DNA from 4 places in the Priestia sp. TRM10 genome. Region 1 is predicted to be linked to each of the others. Evidence: riboswitches for the same ligand, from Rfam matches in the RefSeq annotation. Region 1 holds a riboswitch; each other region holds the start of a gene.
The links. Region 1 has a riboswitch for thiamine pyrophosphate ahead of ACK3CR_RS02260 (solute carrier family 23 protein). Riboswitches for the same ligand answer to the same signal wherever they lie in the genome.
Positions count from the first base shown of each region.

Region 2: another riboswitch for thiamine pyrophosphate. It lies ahead of ACK3CR_RS16785 (3-oxoacyl-ACP reductase); the one in region 1 lies ahead of ACK3CR_RS02260 (solute carrier family 23 protein).
Region 3: another riboswitch for thiamine pyrophosphate. It lies ahead of thiW (energy coupling factor transporter S component ThiW); the one in region 1 lies ahead of ACK3CR_RS02260 (solute carrier family 23 protein).
Region 4: another riboswitch for thiamine pyrophosphate. It lies ahead of thiC (phosphomethylpyrimidine synthase ThiC); the one in region 1 lies ahead of ACK3CR_RS02260 (solute carrier family 23 protein).

Region 1 is NZ_JBJZOT010000002.1:446,253-451,732, forward strand. Features, by position in the region: gene ACK3CR_RS02250 (acyl-CoA reductase) at 1-876, opposite strand, end outside; gene ACK3CR_RS02255 (LuxE/PaaK family acyltransferase) at 876-2,015, opposite strand; gene ACK3CR_RS02260 (solute carrier family 23 protein) at 2,012-3,337, opposite strand; TPP riboswitch at 3,573-3,681, opposite strand; gene allD (ureidoglycolate dehydrogenase) at 3,777-4,790, opposite strand; gene ACK3CR_RS02270 (hypothetical protein) at 5,188-5,480, opposite strand, start outside.
Region 2 is NZ_JBJZOT010000014.1:26,405-31,884, forward strand. Features, by position in the region: gene rbsD (D-ribose pyranase) at 1-283, shown strand, start outside; gene ACK3CR_RS16770 (sugar ABC transporter ATP-binding protein) at 299-1,780, shown strand; gene rbsC (ribose ABC transporter permease RbsC) at 1,782-2,738, shown strand; gene rbsB (ribose ABC transporter substrate-binding protein RbsB) at 2,775-3,668, shown strand; TPP riboswitch at 3,758-3,856, shown strand; gene ACK3CR_RS16785 (3-oxoacyl-ACP reductase) at 3,966-4,727, shown strand; gene ACK3CR_RS16790 (cupin domain-containing protein) at 4,819-5,352, shown strand.
Region 3 is NZ_JBJZOT010000013.1:517,677-523,156, reverse strand. Features, by position in the region: gene thiE (thiamine phosphate synthase) at 1-306, opposite strand, end outside; gene thiM (hydroxyethylthiazole kinase) at 281-1,105, opposite strand; gene thiD (bifunctional hydroxymethylpyrimidine kinase/phosphomethylpyrimidine kinase) at 1,105-1,920, opposite strand; gene thiW (energy coupling factor transporter S component ThiW) at 1,917-2,420, opposite strand; TPP riboswitch at 2,505-2,615, opposite strand; gene ACK3CR_RS13970 (EamA family transporter) at 2,994-3,884, shown strand; gene ACK3CR_RS13965 (spore germination protein) at 4,335-5,480, shown strand, end outside.
Region 4 is NZ_JBJZOT010000011.1:81,849-87,328, forward strand. Features, by position in the region: gene ACK3CR_RS08810 (NAD(P)H-hydrate dehydratase) at 1-1,372, shown strand, start outside; gene ACK3CR_RS08815 (fructosamine kinase family protein) at 1,425-2,294, shown strand; TPP riboswitch at 2,367-2,479, shown strand; gene thiC (phosphomethylpyrimidine synthase ThiC) at 2,624-4,393, shown strand; gene gbsB (choline dehydrogenase) at 4,440-5,480, opposite strand, start outside.

The sequences.
Region 1 (5,480 bases):
ATAGACACTGATGTCCTCCGCTACTTTTTGAATGGTTTGATAGTACAAATCGGGAGTCAAAGCTTCTTTGCCAATTAAAGAGAAGCTAATTTTATGCCCATAGCTTAAGAACTTCTTATGAGGGGGAACCTTGCTTCTCAATTTTTCAACAGTATTATTCGTTCCGTAGACAACCACAGCGTCGCTAGTTTCAATGGTCGTCACTTCTAATTCGTTTGTTCCCCCTTTCCACGGGAGTATTGCAATCGTTTCGGCAAGTCTTTCATCAACCTCCGCTAATGACTCTGTAAATAAAACAGGGAACAGAGGTTCAGCCATTGAGACTTTTCCGATCGCACTTGATTTCACCATAAGCCCCATAATTAAACTCCAAATTTGAACTCCTGGAACATTCCCAGAGAAAACATGAAAAATAGTACGTGGTCCAAAAGCTTTGCTCATACTGCCAGATTTTCGAGGGCGAAATTCATCTAACATTGCAGGCTGATCGAACTCCTCATCAAGAAAGCGCAGTAATTCTTTTTTTCGAAAGGTACGCATATATCTTTTTAATTGCAACCGAACCATCTCTTGATCATAACCCGTTATAAGGGGAATGACTCTTTCTGCTAACTTACGAAGCGGATAGTCTGGATTCAGCCATTTTTGAACGGCCATATCAATTTTGTTGACAATATCAGTAATAGGCATAGCAGCTAAATACTGGTCACGATTGAGTTGCACTTGATGAATGATTCGCTCTAACACATCCACTGTAATAACAGGAATTTTTAATGTGAAAGTAATGTCACTACTTTCAATTGTTTTCAACTGGAATTCGTTTAATTTAATGGAATTAGGTACACGAAATGCATTCAATTCTTTTATATTTTTCACTACCTTACCGCACCACCTGAATTTGACTGTATTAACTGATCAACGGCAATAGAACAGCCTCTTGCCTCTGAATCTTTTATTCTTCCAAGAAGAACGAAGCCATTTTCCGTTTGATACCCCAAATCTTCTGTTAAAAGGGCTAGACACGAATTCCAATTAGCAAGATCGTAATGTGCAATAACCCCTTTCTCTCCCTGTTGGACAGGTTCTAGCGTTTCCGTATTTAAAATAACGGTTTTTATCCAGGGAGCTGCCGCTTTGTCATGGATAACAGACCTATTTAAATAGCTACTTAGAATTGTTTGATCATAGATTTGAGAACTAAGCTCTGTCATTCCATACATATTGATGCATTTATCACGACCAATTTGAAAATACGTCTGAAACTCAGTGTACAACTGCTCCATATCCACTTCCCGTGACTGGCCTTTAAAGCCTCCTGTATCAAAGATTCGGCTTTTTTCTGGTAACCGGAACTGAATTTGCTTTTCCTTTAAGTAATCAAGTATATGAACATAAGCAAAGCTTGCTCCCATTAGCATTACAGGCTCTCTTTGCTCCTCGCATCTTTTTAATTGGGAAACGAGCCTTTCGAAATTAAGTCCCTCTTCACTGAAAAAGAATTCACTATTCTCGGTTCCAAAATAGGACACAGCATTTGATAAGTATCTTGATAATGAAGAATTTTGGTTAAGATCTTCTGCTGGTGAAAGGACAAAAATAGTCATTTTCTCATAATCTGGCATAACAAACTGCTTAAACGGTCCTTTCATAGAAGCATCCCACATAGTAAGATCAGGATGATAATTCTTCCCTTTTGCCTCAGGATTCGTTGTCCCGCTTGTCATAAAAACAGCTTCTGCTTCCTCAATTGGTTCACAAGATAACGTTAATTCCTTATACCCCTGAATCGGCATTGGGGGAATATCTATCCATCTCTTCACTGTTAGGGGCGTTCTTTTTCTCGCCTGACAAAATTTCTTATAAGCCTTATTATGCTTAAACTGATATTGAAACAATTTTAGTGCCAGCTCGTTATATGTCGCTTCAGCAATATCAGGATTCGTTTGCTTTTCCTGCGTATTACTTTCAATGAACTGTAAGATTTCATAAGTAATCATTTGTGAATCTTCTCTCATTCTAAATGCCCTCTTTTCAGTCTATTAGGTATAGTGATAAGTATTAGTTGTAAAAAGATAGTAGTGAATGCTCCAATTAATAAACTATTAGAAAGCATTGTACCTAAGATTCCATCCATATTACCGGAATAGTGAGGTAATGAAAGTGCAAGCACTATGGATAACCCGATGATAAGATAATTTTTGTCCGTATTTTCTGCCTTAGTAAGAATAGAAATCCCCGTAGACACAAGGGTAGCGGCAGCAGGCAAAAAGATTCCTCCTACAACAGGAGAGGGTGTTAAAGCAAGTAATGCCCCGATTTTTGGAAAGAATCCAAACAGTAGGAAAATACACCCTGCCACCATAACCGGATATCTCGAACTTACTCCTGTCAATCTTAGCAATCCGACATTTTGAGCATACGCAGTAGTAGGAAATCCTCCGATAAGAGAAGATAGGAATGAACCAGCCGCTTCGCCTGCAAATCCATTGCGAATTCTTTTTTTGTTAATTTCAGTATTCAGCATTTCACCTGAAGCCTGGTATACCCCCATTGCTTCAATAATGGCTACAATATATACGACAAAAAAAGTTAAAAAGGGTTCCCATTGAAACGTTAAATGTCCATATGGAAGGAACTGTGGAATTCCAAACCATGGTTTACTTTCAATCAGAGAGAAATCAGCTTTTCCAAGCATAACGGCAAGGATGTCTCCAACAACTAATGCAATTAAAAAGGAAAAAGATTTCCATAATCCTTTGCCAAAAAGAGATAAACTTAACACAATGAGGGACGTTGTGATTGATAATGTTAATGTTGATGGACTTGCAAATGATTCATCCCCAGGCGCCCCTCCCAAGAATTCAGATAGAGTGAACTCTGCTAAAGATATTCCAACAAGAAAAATGACCGTACCTGAAATAACAGGGGTAAATAGTGACTTTAAACGGCCGATAATGCCTGTAATAGATAAAATAAACACAATAATTGCACTTAGAAAAATACCGCCGCTCGCAGCAGCTAGGCCGTTCGCTTTACCAGCCGCAATCATAACCGAATCAAAAGCAGCAGATGGACCTTGAACAATAGGTAATCTTACTAGCTTAGTAGCCTGAATGAATGTCACTAAACCAGCTACAATGAATATAGCACTTACGATATTTGCCGATTGTGAAAGGGGTAAACCAATCATTGCAGCAACAAAGATTGGGTCTAGCCAAACGTTTGAAACACAAACATGCTGCAATCCATAGAGAAATGTTTTTGAAGACGACAATTTCTCATCCAATGCTAGCTTTTCTTCATAATGATTAGTAGTATCTTTTGCTTCTTCCTTCATAGTTGTCTCCTTACGCCATAGTGTTTACAATTCTGATCTAGGATGCCATAAAAACGAATATTTTGTTTTATTACATAAATTCCCCCTTCTGCTTTATTTCAGTTAATCTGTTCAAGTGCCTATTTTTTTAGGATTTTTAAAATGGGTTGGTTCTAAAAGCACTCCAAACGAAAATAGAGCATAATAAAAACCAGGCCCACTTTTGGACCTGGTATAGTATAGTAATAAAGAATAATGTTTATCTTAGCTACTTTCCTACGCTGGTATAATCCAGATCAGGTCCAAAGGGTTAAAAAACATCAGTTTTTCTCTCAGCCCCGTTTCGGGCACCCCTAGTAGAATTGTATATTTATTTATCGACTCTAATGATAACTTTAAAATCTAGATAAGTAAAGACTGATATAATGGTGGAAAACTTTACATTCTAATAAATTAGCCTCTATTCTTTTGATAAATAATGATAGACAGTTTCAGTCACAGGAACTCCTTCTTTCAGTCTCATTTCCTCTTTTACTTGCTCAGGCTCTCCTGGTACCATGACCTTTGAAAATCCTTCAGCAGGTGTTATTTCATGAAGTTCTTTTATCATTTGATCCATATTGGCTAGAAATGTATCATGATCCGTGAAAATAGTCGGGTTAATGGCACATAAGAAATGTCCAAGTTTGCGTTTCTTTGAGTAGTCACCATACATTGCAGTAATATGAGGGCCAAATGCTGCTCCAGCAAGTAGTCCTGAAAGCACGTCCACTACCATAGCAAGTCCATAACCTTTAGGACCAGCAAATGGCAACAAGGCTTTGACTTCGTTTGGATCTGTAGTCGACTTTCCTTTCCCGTCCACTCCCCAATCAGAAGGAATAGAGGTACCAGCTTCGCGCGCATGAAGGACTTTTCCAAAGGCGACATTGCTTGTAGCCATGTCAAGAATCACTGGTTTATGTTCAAGCGCAGGAAACCCAAACGCGATTGGGTTTGTACCAAAAAAAGGCTTAGCTCCACCAAATGGCACTACTACTTTATCTGTATGAGTCATAACCATACCAATCATTTTATGTTGGGTAGCTTGCTGTACAAAATAAGACAATGCCCCGCAGTGACTGCTGTTAATGGCTGTTACCATCCCAATTCCGTTTTTATTTGCTAATTTCATAGCATGATTCATTGCTTCCTTAGCAACTACATGTCCCATTCCGTCATCACCATCAAAAACAGCAGCAGATGGAGCTGTATCTTTTATAGAAAATTGAGGATTAGGGTTTAGTCCTCCTTCGGTTAAGCGCTTAACATAATGTTCTGTTCTTAATACACCATGAGAACTAACTCCTCTTAAGTCTGCGTGAACCAAAATATCTGCTACTATAGCCGCATGATCTTGGCGAAGACCAGCCTTTGTTAACTTCTTTCCAACAAGTTCTTTTAATTGATAATCAGCAACAATTATATCCGTCATTTGGCTAAACTCCCCTTTTTAGCATTTTTGTCTTCTTTTTTAATCTTCATGACCTTTTTGAATTTTCCTTCTTAAATTAGCTTTTTCAAAGGAATGGGAGGGATAACTAGCGGTAAATATGCAAAAATTCCCCGTTTAGAGAATTAGATGAAAATAGACAAAACACGTCTATATAGGACTACGCAAGAAAGGGTAATGAAAGAGCAGATCATCTTATTACTAAATAAAAAAGAACCCATTTTGAAAATATATCATTCAAAATAGATTCCCACGTTTAAATTTATTATTAATAATTCCAAACTCCCTACTTTATAGAAAAGGATAATCATGCTATTCTCTTAGGCGATTCAATTGGTACTTTGAACAGGATCTTTTATAGATATATTCTATTTATTGTTTATCCAGGGAATACTCTACGGCAAGCTATATGTGCTGCATGTATTCCTCCTCCTGCATTTATGGCTGCGCCAAGCGGACCACCAACAAACGCTCCATAAGCAGCCGCTCCTACAGTTACCATAGCCACACATTCATCAAAATCTGCTTCAGGATGGGAGTTTCTAAACATTACGGCTAAACCATCAGCATTTTCGCTAATCTTTCCTCGAATATCATCCGTAATTCCGTTTAAAATATTTTCACTTTCCTCGAAAGTGTGACTCAATCCGTTTTCAAAACCATTTACAGCAT
Region 2 (5,480 bases), on a different contig from region 1:
GCGTATTGATCTAGCTCTTACATTAGGTGTTCCAAGCTACAGAGATGTGGTGAATGCGATTACGGATGATATGGTCGTTGAAAAAGTGACGATTGCAAGTGAGATGAGTACTCAAAACCGGGATGTTATGCAGTATATGCAAGAGAGATTCACTAACACGGATATTCAAGAAGTCTCTCATGAAGAGTTCAAACATTTAACAAACAACGTCAAAGCCGTTATCCGAACAGGTGAAGTTACTCCATATGCTAACTGTATTTTACAGGCAGGTGTAATCTTCTAGAAAGAGGTGAGCGTTATGCATATTAAAATGAACGGTATTCATAAAGCATTTGGAACAAATCAAGTGTTGTCAGGAGTAGATTTCGAATTAAAAGAAGGTGAAGTTCACGCTTTGATGGGTGAGAACGGAGCCGGAAAATCGACGATGATGAACATCTTAACTGGTCTTCATAAACGTGATCAAGGAACCATTTTCATTGATGGAAAAGAAACATATTTTAAGAGCCCAAAAGAAGCAGAGCAGTATGGTATTGCGTTTATTCATCAAGAGTTAAACGTTTGGCCGGATATGACTGTACTCGATAACTTGTTTATTGGAAAAGAGCTGAAAACACCGCTTGGCTTTTTAAAGACGAAAGAAATGAAATCGCTATCAAAAAAGCAGTTTGAAAAACTTTCGGTTACAATTCCACTTGAGCAAGAAGCAGGGCTTTGTTCAGTTGGTCAGCAGCAAATGATTGAAATTGCTAAAGCTCTGATGACAAATGCAAAAGTCATTATCATGGATGAGCCAACTGCTGCATTAACAGAACGTGAAATTCAGAAGCTTTTTGAAGTAATCAATGCTCTTAGAAAAGAAGGCGTGTCCATTGTCTATATTTCGCACCGGATGGAAGAGATTTTCACCATTTGTGATCGCATTACAGTAATGCGAGATGGTAAAACCGTTGATACGAAGGCAATTCGGGAAACGAACTTTGATGAGGTTGTCCGTAAGATGGTTGGACGCGAATTAACCGATCGTTTTCCAGAACGAGCACCAATACTTGGTGAAAAGGTGTTAGAAGTTCGCAATGCTACGAGAAATGGAGCTTTTCAAAAGGTAAGTTTCTCTGTGAAAGCAGGCGAAATCGTTGGAGTTTCAGGATTAATGGGAGCAGGCCGAACCGAGATTATGCGAGCCTTGTTTGGATTAGATAAATTAGACGATGGCGAGATATTGGTGAATGGTCAGAAAGTATCGATTAAAAATCCATATGAAGCCGTCAAACTAGGCATTGGATTTATTACCGAAGACCGTAAAACAGAAGGACTTATTTTAGATTTTTCGATTCGTGATAACATGGCGTTGCCGAACTTAAAAAGCTTTTCTAAAAAAGGGCTTATTGATGATAAGACAGAGAGTGAATTTGTTGATCTATTAATTAAGCGCTTACAAATCAAAACAGAATCAGGAAAAACAAGTGCGAAAAACCTTTCTGGTGGAAACCAGCAAAAAGTAGTTATTGCCAAATGGGTTGGCATTGGTCCAAAAGTGTTAATTCTAGATGAACCAACGCGAGGAGTCGATGTTGGGGCGAAACGTGAAATTTACCAGTTAATGAATGAACTAACAGACAGAGGAGTTGCCATTATTATGGTCTCGTCTGAGCTTCCTGAAGTGCTTGGAATGAGCGATCGGATCCTCGTTGTTCATGAAGGTAGAATTACAGGGGAATTAATGAAAGAAGAAGCAACACAAGAAAAAATCATGACATTTGCAACAGGAGGGAAGTAACATGAAACCAGCTATAAACAAAGTAAATCATGTTGATAATTTACTGCAAAAGCTTGGACCATTACTCGGATTTATTATTTTAGTTGCTATCGTATCAATTTTAAATCCAAGCTTTTTAGAACCACTGAATCTATTAAATTTACTGCGTCAAGTTGCGATTAATGCGCTTATTGCCTTTGGAATGACATTTGTTATTTTGACGGGTGGGATTGATTTGTCAGTAGGGTCAATTTTGGCTCTATCTAGCGCGCTAATTGCTGGAATGATTGTATCAGGTATTGACCCGATTTTAGCTATTTTAATTGGATGTATCTTAGGTGCAGTAATGGGAGCGATTAACGGTCTTCTTATTACAAAAGGAAAAATGGCACCATTTATCGCAACACTTGCAACAATGACAATTTTTCGTGGTTTAACGCTTGTCTATACAGATGGAAACCCGATTACAGGTCTTGGTGAAAACTATGCCTTCCAACTATTTGGACGTGGTTATTTCTTAGGTATTCCAGTTCCTGCAATTACGATGATTATTGCATTTGCAGTGCTGTGGGTGATTTTACACAAAACATCATTTGGCCGTAAAACATATGCCATTGGTGGAAATGAAAAAGCAGCTCTTATTTCAGGCATTAAAGTACCACGAGTAAAAGTGATGATTTATGCGCTAGCAGGACTTTTATCGGCTTTAGCAGGAGCGATTTTAACATCTCGTTTAAACTCAGCGCAACCAACAGCAGGAACTTCTTATGAGTTAGATGCGATTGCAGCTGTTGTATTAGGTGGAACAAGTTTATCTGGTGGCCGTGGTTTAATTGTTGGAACATTGATTGGTGCTTTAATTATTGGAACGTTAAACAATGGTTTGAACTTATTAGGTGTATCATCATTCTTCCAGATGGTTGTAAAAGGTGTTGTTATCTTGATTGCGGTGTTAATTGATCGAAAAAAATCAGCATAGGAGGGGTTCTCATTGAAAAAGGTCTTACTTGTACTCATGTCGTTTTCACTTCTTATTCTAGCGGCTTGTTCATTAGAGCCTCCAGAATGGGCAAAACCAAAGAAAAAAGGAAATTTAGAAGATATTAAAATTGGCTTATCGGTTTCTACGTTAAATAACCCGTTCTTTGTTTCATTAAAAAATGGAGTTGTAAAAGAAGCGAAAAAGCAAGGAATGGACGTTGTGATTGTTGACGCACAGAACGATTCAGCTAAGCAAGTTAACGATGTTGAAGATTTACTACAACAAGGGGTTGATGTTTTACTAATTAACCCAACAGATTCAGCAGCTATTTCAACAGCTGTTCAATCAGCTAACAATATTGGCATTCCTGTTGTTACATTAGATCGTTCAGCAGATAAAGGAAAGGTCGAAACGTTAGTTGCTTCTGACAATGTAAAGGGTGGCGAAATGGCAGCTGATTACATTGTTGAAAAGTTAGGTGAAGGAGCTAAAGTAGCTGAACTTGAAGGAACTCCAGGAGCATCTGCAACACGTGAACGAGGCAAAGGATTTCATAATGTAGCAGACCAAAAACTTGATGTTGCGGCAAAACAGTCTGCAGATTTTGATCGTACAAAAGGTTTGAATGTAATGGAGAACTTACTGCAAGGAAACTCAGATATTAAAGCAGTATTCGCTCATAATGATGAAATGGCATTAGGAGCTATCCAAGCCATTAACAGCTCAGGTCGAGATGTTCTTGTTGTTGGATTTGACGGAAATGAAGATGCTATTAATGCTGTAAAAGAAGGGAAGTTAGCGGCAACTGTGGCACAGCAACCAGAATTAATTGGTGAGCTAGCTGTTAAAGCGGCAAGTGATGTTTTAAAAGGCAAGAAAGTTGAAAAGAATATTGCAGCACCATTGAAGTTAATGACGAAGGAATAATGAAAAAGCATCATGCACCCTTTAGGGGAGTGTGATGCTTTTAAAATTGTACAAACGTTAGAAGCTAAAATATAATAATATTGACAATAAATATTTTACAGGGGAACTCATACGAGTTGAGAAGGTGAAAACCCGACCCTTTGAACCTGAGCGTTAATACTCGCGTAGGGAGTAAAAGTATACAGTTTGTACATGAAGAATGTTCAGCCCTTTTACTTTTGACGAGTGAAAGGGCTTTTTGTATTCACTCTCTCTTTCAAGTTTATTGTAAATACGAAATTGAAAGGAATTTGTTCGATGAAAAACTTCAAAGGAATTGCATTAATAACAGGAGCAAGTAGAGGATTAGGAGCTGAGATTGCAAGAACGTTCGTAGAAAGTGGATACGGTGTTGTTGTGAATTATTATCAAAACAAGGAAAGCGCCGAAATATTAGTAGATGAGTTAGGGAAAGAAAACGCAATCGCACTTTATGCTGATATTACAAATAAACATGATGTTGAAAAGTTAGTGAACCAAACGATTAAGCATTATGGATGTATTAATATTATTATCAATAATGCTCTTATAAATTTTAAATTTGATCCAAATGCACAAGAGCCTGTCCATGAGTTAAGCTGGGGGAAATATGTAGAACAGTTTGAAGGATCTGTTCATGGAGCATTGAATACTATTCAAGCAGCTTTACCATATTTGAAAGAAACAGATAATGCGAGAGTCGTGAATATTGGTACAAATTTATTTCAGAATCCTATTGTTCCTTATCATCAATATACAACAGGAAAAGCAGCTCTAGTTGGATTTACAAGAAACATGGCAAAAGAGCTTGGACAATATGGTATTACGGTCAATATGGTATCAGGTGGTCTTTTACAAACAACAGATGCTAGTGCCCTTACAACAGAGGAAGTGTTCAACATTGTTGCAAGTAGTTCTGCTTTAAATCGTGTTACCACCCCAAAAGATGTAGCTGACACAGTGGTATTCTTAGGGTCTGACAGAGCTAAAGGAATTACAGGACAAAATATTGTAGTTGATAGTGGCTTAACGATGAACTAAAGATGCACTTCATAAGGAGAATGGAAAACGGAATATGCTGTTAAGATGGCGTATAGGATATTTTATAAGCATGTGAAAGGAATGAAGAGAAATGTATTATTCTCCTTATATGTATTCCTATCCTTATTACGTACAGTATCCAGCGTTTCAAGCAGTGTACAGGTCTAATCCATATGAAGCTTATTCCTATTGGTACAGCAGAGAAAAAATTGAGTTAAAAGATTACGGAAGACAGCCGTTTGTGGTGAATATTAATGAAGCCACTAAGCAAAATAAAACATTCCGTACAGCCGTATGGACAGGACATCATCTGCAGGTTACATTGATGAGTATTAAAAAAGGAGAAGACATTGGGCTTGAAATTCATCCGAAAACAGATCAATTTTTAAGGGTGGAAGAAGGGCAAGGACTTGTTCAAATGGGAAAAACAAAAAATAACTTATCCTTTCGGAAAAGAGTTTCTGATGATGATGCCATTATGGTACCTGCGGGGACATGGCATAATGTCACAAATATAGGGAATAGACCATTGAAGATTTACTCTATTTATGCACCCCCTGAGCATCCGTTTGGTACGGTGCATCGAACGAAAAAAGAAGCAGAGGCTGCTGAACGAGAGAAGTAATTAGTGTAAATTATGTTTATAAATAAAGAGATAAAGATGAAAGAAGGGTGTTTCTCTGTTAGAGAAACACCCTTCTTTTTATATGAGTTCTGTAATTAACAGACTTTTTAAAAAAATATAGACAATAA
Region 3 (5,480 bases), on a different contig from region 1:
TACAAGAGAACGCACAACTTTTAGTGGCAAATCATCTTGCCCAACGTGTACGCCAAAAGCCCCAACAGCAAGTGCTACATCTACCCTGTCATTAATAATGAGCGGAACGTGAAATCGATCAAGAAGCTTTTTAAGCCGGAGGGCACGCTCATAAAACTCTTTTCCGTCCGCTTCCTTTTCACGAAGCTGTACGAGCGTTACCCCTCCTTCAAGCGCTTTTTCCACTTTTGCTAAAAGTTCTTCTTCTGTTCCCCCAAACAAATCTGTAACAAGATACATTTTATAAGATAGGTTGTTTTGCTTCATACATTTTCACCTCTTTTTCCCACGTTGTACTCGTAAGTGTTGATAGTTCGTCAAAAAGATTAATTTTAAAAGTGCCAACCCCTTCTCCTTCTTTAAGACGCTTTACGGCTCTTTCTCCAGCAAGTCCCATATAGGAAATACCAGCAAGCGCTCCTTCTAACACACTCCCACTTGCTCCAACAAAACAGCCAATAATAGATGCTGTCATACATCCTGTCCCACTTACACGCGTTAACATCTGGTGACCATTCTCTACGTAGACGACACGCTCTCCGTCTGTAATAACGTCAATTTCTCCACTTATGACAACAACAGTGTTATACTTTTTGGCCGTTTTTTTAGCAATTGTAGTTTTATCTTCATCAACTTCTCCAGCATCAACGCCTGAGGTTTTAGCTTCTACTCCAATAAGAGAGGCCACTTCAGAAACATTTCCTCTAATAACCGTTACCTTTACTTGCTCTAACAGCCACTGAGCAGATTTCGTACGATATGTTGTAGCCCCAACTCCAACAGGATCAAAGACAACGGGAATGTCTTTTTCATTTGCTTTTCTCATTGCTTTTTCCATTGCAACAAGAGACTCTTTTTTGATTGTCCCAAAATTAATGACAAGTGCAGAAGAAATAGACGTCATTTCTTCTACTTCTTCAATAGCATCTGCCATAACAGGAGAACCGCCAGCAGCGAGTGTTGCATTCGCACAATCATTAATTGTCACAGCATTTGTAATATGATGAACAAGAGGATTTTTTTCTCTTGTTTCCTTTAACAACTCACTAATTCTTTGTTTCATCATTAGACTCTCTCCTCTTTATAGACGCCCGCTTTTTCGTAAAGATCATAAAAATGATGAGTTGGGCCATGTCCGCTTCCGATGTTTAAGCTATTCTTAATAGCTCCTGTAATATATTCTTTTGCTTGTTTTACCGCATCTTCAAGGGCTAATCCTCGTGCTAATCCTGCTGAGATGGCAGCTGAAAGCGTGCAACCTGTGCCATGCGTGTTTTTTGTTTGAATTCTCTTTCCATAAAAGTGTGTGAACATTTCTCCATTAAAAAGAACATCTGTTGGTTCTTCTTCTAAATGTCCGCCCTTCATTAAAACGGCTGATGGACCTTCCTTTATTAAAAGGCGTGCTGCATCTTCCATCTCCTCGATTGTCTTAATCTCTGCTCCTGTAAGTTTGCAGGCTTCAGGAACGTTCGGTGTTACAACTGATGCAAGAGGCAATAGTTCTTCTTTTAATGCCTCAACAGCTTCTGGGTGAAGCAAGTCATAGCCGCTTTTTGAAATCATCACGGGGTCTAATACAACATGCGGGGCATTGTATTCTTTCAGTTTTTTAGCAACTACTTTAATTGTTTCAACCGTTGAGAGCATTCCAATTTTCACACTATCAACTTTAATATCTGTAAAAATAGCATCAAGCTGATCTTCAATAATGTTTGGCGAAATATCTTGCACAGAAAGAACACCTTTCGTATTTTGAGCAGTAACTGCAGTAATGATGCTCATTCCGTACGTACCAAGTGCTGAAAAAGTTTTTAAATCTGCTTGAATCCCTGCTCCTCCTGAGCTGTCAGAGCCTGCAATTGTTAAAGATGTTTTCATGAATTTAGCCTCCTTAAATTTTCAATTCCATTTCGTTTTATAAGTACACGTAAAAAGATATAGCCAAGTAAAGCCCCACCAAACGAGCTCATAATAAATGATGGAACAAAAGCAAAGAGAGCGACGTTTTTCCCTAGAAAAAGAAGGGCAAAAGGATACGCTATTATGGCCCCGATAATCCCTGTTCCAACGACTTCTCCTAACGCAGTGAGCGCCATGTTCTTCGTTTTCTGATATAAAAACGCTGCTAAAAAGGCACCAATCATACTTCCTGGGAAAGCAAGAATTGAACCTGTCCCAAACAAGTTGCGTAAAAGCGATGTTCCAAACGCACATAAAACCGCGTAAAAAGGACCTAATAATACAGCAGAAAGCACGTTAATCACGTGCTGTAACGGAAATATCTTTGCAAACCCAAGCGGAATGTAAAAAAGATGACTTGTTAACGTTCCAATTGCCATTAAAAGGGCTGTTGCTGATAGCTTCGTTGTTTTACGCAAAAAAAGCTCCTCCTATGAGCACTAGGAGAAGCTTGTTATGTAAGTAAAGAGTACAACTTAAAAAGCCGATTTGTACACTTCAATTAATATCGTAACGCGACTTCCCTACGCTAGTTTTAACTAGTTCAGGTTTGAAGGGTCAAAGACAAAAGGTCTTACTCTCAGCCGGCTTCTCCAGCTCCCCTAGTGCAGAATACTTATGAATTTTTCTTTATTATATCAATTTTCGACAAAGTTGCAAAGGTAAAACATTCAAAGGCTATACTGATAATTTGTAATAGATCTAAAAACATGGTAGCCGCTCACGTTTACCCCAATCGTTCCTCCCCTAGGAAAAATGGTGTCCCCACAAAAAAGTCAGTTTCATACTTTATTTAGACAAGGTCTAATCATTGTTATATCTTTAGCTTGATGGATACACCGGGAAATTTTATAATATAAGTTATTGAATAATTAAAAGCTGTAAAAATCAATTTACAGCAGGTGGATTTTTATGTAATATTGCTTTACTTTTCGCCACCCATCTCTTTTTAGAGATGGGTGGCTTTATTTTTTTGTATGGAGGATTTAATAATGAAGATTTGGAGCTATGCATTACTTGTCTTTTTAGGTGGCTGTTCTTATGGAGTAGTATCAACATTTGTTAAAATAGGCTACAGTCAAGGATTTAAACTAAGTGAAATAACAGGATCTCAATATTTACTTGGATCTATCATGTTGTGGATCATTTCAATTTTTGTGCCAAAAGTACGTTTAAAGTGTAAACAGTGGCTAACTTTGATTCTAAGTGGTATACCAATGGGCTTAACTGGGATTTTTTACAACCAAACTCTTAATTATGTTAATGCCTCGTTTGCCATTATTCTTCTCCTGCAATTCACATGGATAAGTATAATTTTACAATATCTCTTTGATAAGAAAGTACCCACTCGCAAAAACTTAATTGCAACAGGAATCATCCTTTTCGGTTCTGTCCTTGCTTCTGGCTTTTTGAAGAGTGAAATTACTTTTTCACTTACTGGCATCAGCTTTGGGTTGCTTGCTGCTTTATCATTTGCTCTTTTTATTTTTCTAAGTGGACGTGCAAGTATACCTATTCATCCAATTTATAAAAGTGCAATTATGACAACTGGAGCGACATTGACTATATTTGTTTTGTTACCGCCTGTATTTCTTGTAAATGATGCTCTTGCAAATGGACTGTGGATATACGGTCTTCTCACAGGATTCTTTGGTTCAGTCATTCCCCCTATTTTATTTAATATTGGTATGCCTAAAGTAGGCGGAAGCTTAGGCACCATTCTAAGTGCCTCAGAGCTACCAACGGCTGTAACCATGTCTACCATTGTTCTGCATGAAACGGTGACCTTATTCCAATGGGTGGGTGTCGTTATCATTCTAGCGGGAATTACTTACCCAAACTTCAAAATCCGTCAAACTTACTCCCTTGACAAAGAACATTAAATATTTGAAGCAAACTATTATACAAGATGAACTGTTCCTTCATTGTTGGACAACAATGAAGGGCAATTTAGTTTTTTCTTTTTTAAACTATAAGTAAGCCTCAGTATAAGGCATTCTAATGTCGTTTGCCGTTATTAATTCCTTTTAAAACACTAATGTCTCCTCATTTAACAAAGAAGAAGTATTGTATTAAACATGTCCTCCTTCTGATTCTGATACAAACCATTCCTTAAAGTACCTTGTTGTTTAAATTCTAATCTAGTTAACCAATTACTTCTATTGCTCTGAAAACTCATGTACTAATAGTCTTTACATCAAATTCTTAAAAGCACCAAGAAATCATTCATCATATTTTGGGCTAACTTATCAAAAGAAGAAACTTTTAATTTTAAATAATTAATAACAACAAAGGGAAGAATAAAAGAAATTCATCATGCCCGGAGTGATAAAATGACTTCCTCACTGCTTGAAATAACTATCGAACAGATAAAAAAATCTTTAGGTAATCCTACTGACCTTGTAGTTAGAAAGCTAAAAATAAAAGTTAACGATCAAAAAGTGAATACAGCACTTATTTATATAGCGGGGATTGTAAAAGAAGAGGAAATAGAAGACTACATTATTGAACCTATGCAACAACTTGTAATAAATGGTTCTGAAGATGATATCATCCATATACTGCAACAAGAAATTATCCAAGTTAAAGCTGTAACCATCATTACATCTCTTGAAGAACTCCTCAAAGAATTGTTAAACGGACAAACAGCTATTCTTGTTGAAGGGAAAGAAGACATTTTACTAGGCAATACGTCTATGTGGAAAGAAAGGGCTATTGAGGAAGCTCAAGGACAACGTGTATCTAAAGGTCCTGTAATTGGCTTTAATGAAAATTTGGATACAAATATCTCTTTGCTTCGAAAATCCATTAAAAGCGAAGAACTACGCTTTGAAAAACGCACTTTAGGGACTATTACAAACACAGATATTTGCCTTGTTTATCTCGAAAAAATGGTTGATAAAAAAGTATTAAAAGAACTGAATAAAAGATTAAAGAAAATCGACTTACAAAAAGTGTTAGAGGCAAATTATATAGAGGAATTTATTAGTGATGATTTTTTTACTCCTTTTCCCCTTATCCTGTCGACCGATCGACCAGATGTAGCAACTGGGGCAATAACAGAAGGAAAAGTGACTATATTAGTTGAAGGATCGCCCTATTCGTTGATAGTACCTGCTGTATTCATTCAATTCTTAAACTCCCCTGAGGACTATTACTTTAAGAGTGGAGGGTTTCTGCGCCTATTTAGAGCTCTTACTTTAATTTTAGCGGTTTACCTTCCTGCCTTGTATATAGCTTTTGTTAATTTTCATCCAGGTCTGTTACCAGGTGATCTGTTGATAAGCCTAGTTTCTCAAAGGGAAGGAAAGCCATTGCCTTTAGTTATTGAATTATTAGTATTTATGTTTCTTTTTCAAATTATATTAGAAGGAGCTACACGTCTTCCAAAAGGATTAGTCTTTGTTATCTCAATTGTTGGAACTATTATCATCGGTCAATCAGCTGTGGAAGCTGGACTTGTCCAACCAGCTACTTTA
Region 4 (5,480 bases), on a different contig from region 1:
TGGGGGAGATGGAGCTGTTATTGCCCGTATTTTAAAGGAGAGAGGCTTTTCTATTGAGCTTTGGATGAGTCATAAAGGAGGAAGTGTTGCAGAAGATGCCCAACGGGCGTTAAAGATTTATGAGAATTGCGGGCATTCGTATAAAATCTATGAAGAAAATGAAGAAGTATTTCAAACTTCTTTAAGGAAAAGTACGATTATTGTAGATGCTCTTTTAGGGATTGGTACAAAAGGAAAGGTGAGAGATCCATATCGAAGCATCATTGAAGAAATAAATGAGGCAAACAAAATCATATATGCCGTGGATATTCCAAGTGGACTCAATGCGGATGAAGGGGAAGTAGATGTAGCGATTAAAGCTCATACTACATTTGTTATTCAAGGTGCCAAGCAAGGGGCATTTTTGTTTCCTAGTGCAAACTTTTATGGGGATATTAAAACTGTTGATATTGGCATCCCTTCTTCTGTTATAGAACAGAATTCGCATATGAAAAGAAGGTGGAGTAAAAATGAAGTGCTTTCATCTCTTCCACATCGGGACATCTCCTCACATAAAGGAACATATGGGCGAGCTCTTATGATAGCAGGATCCGAAAATATGCCTGGGGCTGCTGTTCTTTCTTCGAAGGCTGCTTCCCGAAGTGGGATAGGACTTCTCACAATTGGCATTATCGAAAACATTAAGTCTATTATTGCCTCTCATCTTCCTGAAGCAATGTACAATCTTCATCAAAGCCACCAAGGTATGCTTTCTGAAGTGAAAGATTACAGCTCTTTGCAACTAGATGCTATTGGCATTGGTCCAGGAATTGGAAGAAATAAGAAGACGGAAAAGATCGTTGAGGAAATATTGAAACAGCAGGTTACCCTTGTGCTTGATGCAGATGCATTGTTCCATGTGAAACCTCATTTACAGAAAGTGCAGGAGAGAAATTTTCCAACAATTTTAACTCCTCATCCAGGTGAAATGGCCTCACTTCTGGATTTGTCTATTAAAGAAGTAGAGAGTGACCGATTCGGAAAGTCGCGCGAGTTTGCTCAAACGTATGGCGTATATCTTGTTTTAAAAGGACCTTTTACTATCGTGACGACTCCTGCTGGAGAGCAATTTGTAAATTCCTCGGGAAATCCTGCTCTTGCAAAAGGTGGTAGTGGAGATGTGTTAACAGGAATGATTTTAGGATCTGTTCTTCAGTATGAAAATGTACAAAAGGCGCTGAGTAATGCTGTATTTATTCATGGTGCTATAGCAGATCAACTAGTAGCATCTACACATTCTCCATTAGATGTACTAGCTACAGACATTATTGAAGGAATTTCTCCACTGCTTCATGAATTATATAGAGAAAAGGAGTATTCTACTGGATACTGAAATGTGAACCATTTTCTTTTAAGGTTTTAAGAGGAAAGGGGAGTTAGAAGGATTGGAAAAACTCATTAAGCAAGCTATTTATAATAGAGGTGACACTTCAAACGTTCAATTAATCCGGCCTGTTTCTGGTGGTGATATCAATCAGGCATCTTATGTGAAGACAGAGAAAGAAGAATATTTTATTAAGTATAATAATTCTACACCTCCTGGTTTTTTTCAACAAGAAGCTCAAGGCCTAAAGAAAATCAAAGAGACAGGTGTTATTCAGGTACCAAATGTGTACGACTTTCATGAATCAACAGAAAGCGGAGAAGGATGGCTTATTTTAGAATGGATTCAAGGAGAGAAAAATGAAAAAACAGAAGAGCTTCTTGGCAGACAGCTTGCACTTATGCATAGTGTAAGTAAAGATAAATTTGGTTTTCCTCATTCTTCGTATATTGGGATGATGGAACAGCCAAATCAATACTATGAGAAATGGTCAGAATATTACACGAAAAGTCGTCTTCTCCCTCAAGTAGAACTTGCAAAGAAAAAGGGGTACCTTTATCAGGAACGAGAAGCAGGGCTTTATGAACTTCTTGAGAGAATGGAGAAATGGCTTCCTCATTCTTGTGAGGCTTCTTTACTTCACGGGGATCTTTGGGGAGGAAATTGGATTGTTGGTAAAGCAGGAGGTCCTTATTTGATTGATCCCTCAGTATTTTATGGTCATTCTGAATTTGAACTTTCTTTTACTGAACTTTTTGGTGGATTTTCTTCAGAATTTTATCAAGCTTATCAAGAAGTTCGGCCGCTTTCTCCAGAGTATGAGGAAAGAAAACCACTCTATCAACTTTTTTATCTACTTGTTCATTTAAATCTTTTTGGAGAAGCTTACGGAAGGTCTGTAGACCGAGTTTGGCGCTATTATGTAGGGTGAAAAAGAAAAAAGAGTAGTTTACATCATTTACTAGATATGCTATAGTTCGAAATGTAAACTGAATATTCAATATTTTACTACTAGGGGAGCCCTAATTTTGTGGGCTGAGAGGAAAGACAAAATCTTTCTGACTCTTCGAACCTGATCTGGGTTATACCAGCGGAGGGAAGTAGGAGAGATAACGTAAGAAAGTGAATTGCGTTTTTTTCTACATATCCAATTGGGTTCTCTATATTAGAGAACCCAATTTTTATTTTAAGAAAAAATTTCTGCTATTTCATCTCCTCCAAAGGTGTAGCCCAACAACAATACTAAGGAGGAAGATTTGTATGTCGAAAAAAGTAAACATTCCATTGCAATCAACATTTCCAAACAGTAAGAAAGTTTATGTAGAAGGTGAACATCATAGTATTCAAGTACCAATGAGAGAGATTAAACAAAGTGATACAAAAACAGATAGCAAACATGAAAAAAATGAACCAATTCGTGTTTATGATACAAGTGGAATTTATAGTGATGAAGCTGTGGAAGTGGATATTACGAAAGGGTTACCTCGTGTTCGAGAGGCATGGATTATGGACAGAGGAGATGTAGAAAAATATGAAAAACGAGAAATCAAACCAGAAGATAACGGATACCGAAGTGAAAATCAAAAACAAAATATTGCCTGTTATCCAAATGTAATTAAGCACCCGTTCAGAACATGTAAAGGAAAGAATGTTACACAAATGCACTATGCCAAAAAAGGGATTATTACCCGGGAAATGGAGTTTATTGCAATTCGAGAGGGAGTAGAAGCAGATTTTGTACGGAAAGAAGTTGCAGAAGGACGAGCAATTATCCCATCGAATATTAATCATCCTGAAAGTGAACCAATGATTATTGGGCGTAACTTTTATACAAAGATTAACGCCAACATCGGCAACTCTGCTGTTAGTTCTTCTATAGAAGAAGAGGTAGAGAAGATGACGTGGGCAACAAAATGGGGCGCAGACACAATCATGGATCTTTCTACAGGGAAAGACATTCACACAACGCGGGAGTGGATTATAAGAAATTCACCAGTTCCAGTTGGCACTGTTCCAATTTATCAAGCACTTGAAAAAGTACAAGGAATTGCAGAAAATTTAACGTGGGAAATCTATCGCGATACACTTATCGAACAAGCAGAACAGGGTGTTGACTACTTTACAATTCATGCTGGTGTTCTGCTACGTTACATCCCACTTACGGTTAACCGAACAACAGGGATTGTGTCAAGAGGAGGATCTATTTTAGCTCAGTGGTGTCTTGCTTATCATGAAGAGAATTTTCTCTATACGCATTTCGAAGAGATTTGTGAAATTTTAAAACGTTATGATATTGCTGTTTCACTTGGTGATGGCCTTCGTCCAGGCTCCATTAAGGATGCGAATGATGAAGCGCAGTTTGCTGAGTTAGAGACGCTAGGGGAGCTTACAAAGATTGCATGGAAGCACGATGTTCAAGTAATGATTGAAGGGCCTGGACATGTACCAATGCATAAAATAAAAGAAAATGTTGATAAACAAATGGATATTTGTCATGAAGCTCCTTTTTATACATTAGGACCATTAACAACTGATATTGCACCAGGTTATGACCATATTACATCTGCTATTGGAGCAGCAATGATTGGTTGGTTTGGTACTGCGATGCTTTGTTATGTTACCCCAAAGGAACATCTTGGATTGCCAAACAAAGATGATGTAAGGGAGGGAGTTATCTCTTACAAAATTGCAGCGCATGCGGCAGATCTTGCTAAAGGTCATAAAGGAGCTCAAGACAGGGATGATGCTCTTTCTAAAGCTCGGTTTGAATTTCGGTGGGATGATCAATTTAACCTTTCACTTGATCCTGAACGTGCAAGGGAATTTCATGATGAAACTCTACCAGCAGAAGGTGCAAAAACAGCACACTTTTGTTCCATGTGCGGCCCGAAGTTTTGCTCCATGAGAATTTCTCACGATATTCGCTCAATGGCGGAATTAAAAGACAAAAGTATAGAAGAAATTAGAGAAGAAGGTATGAAAGAGAAATCTGAAACATTTAAAAAGGAAGGCTCACATCTTTATTCATAAAAAAGGACCGGTCTCACTATAATTGAGACCGGTTTTTTTATGATTTTTAAACTGTTTTTGGCGTTAGGTTAAAGCAGCGGTTGTAGATCCATTCATATTTTTCTTGAGTAAGATCATGAGGATTCCCTCCTGTTTGAGGGTCTTTCATTGCTTCTTTTGAAAGACGTTCAATCATATCTTTTGGCACCCCTTGATCTTCAAGAGAAGGAATACCTAGATCTTCAACAAGTTCATACATCCAGTTTACAGAAGCTTTTGCTGCCTCTTCTGTTGTCATGTTACTTGTATCAATTCCAAATGCTTTCGCAATACGTGCAAATTTAACAGGGTTTCCTTTCCAGTTGAACTCCATCACAGGCCCCATCATAGCTGCTACGCATTCTCCATGAGCAACTGGAATAATTCCGCCTAATGTTTGGCTCATTGCATGAGCTGCTCCTGCTGATTCACTGCCGTAAGAAAGACCAGCAAGCATAGCTGCTTGGGCCATTCCGTATCTTGCTTCAAGGTCTTCCCCATCTGCATAAGCACGGCGGATATAATGTGCAGCATACTCCATTGCCATTAATGCAACAGCATCTGTAATTGGTTGAGCAAATTTCATTGTATAACATTCAATAGCGTGCGCTAGTGCATCAACGCCTGTCATTGCTGTAACACGTGGAGGCATTGATACATGAAGTTTTGGGTCAATAATTGTAAGGTGAGCAGCAATAAGTGGCCCACCAGTATTAAATTTAAATTCACGCTCTTCATCTGTAATAACAGCCCACTGTGTTACTTCAGAACCTGTTCCAGCTGTTGTTGGAATTGTTGTTAGTGGTGGGATTCGATTTTCAAGCGGTTTTTTACCTTCAGCAGCTTCGTAATCTAATACAGAGCCTTGATGTGTTGCCTCTACTCCAATTGCTTTTGCTGTATCCATAGAGCTTCCACCCCCAACTGCTACAAGACCGTCACATTCTTCTTTTTTGTAAAGAGAAGAACCTTCTGCAACAAGTCGAACGGGTGGATTTGGTTCTACTTTGTTAAATAAAACTACTTCAATTCCTTCTTCTTTTAAGTTCTTGATTACAGGATCAACAAC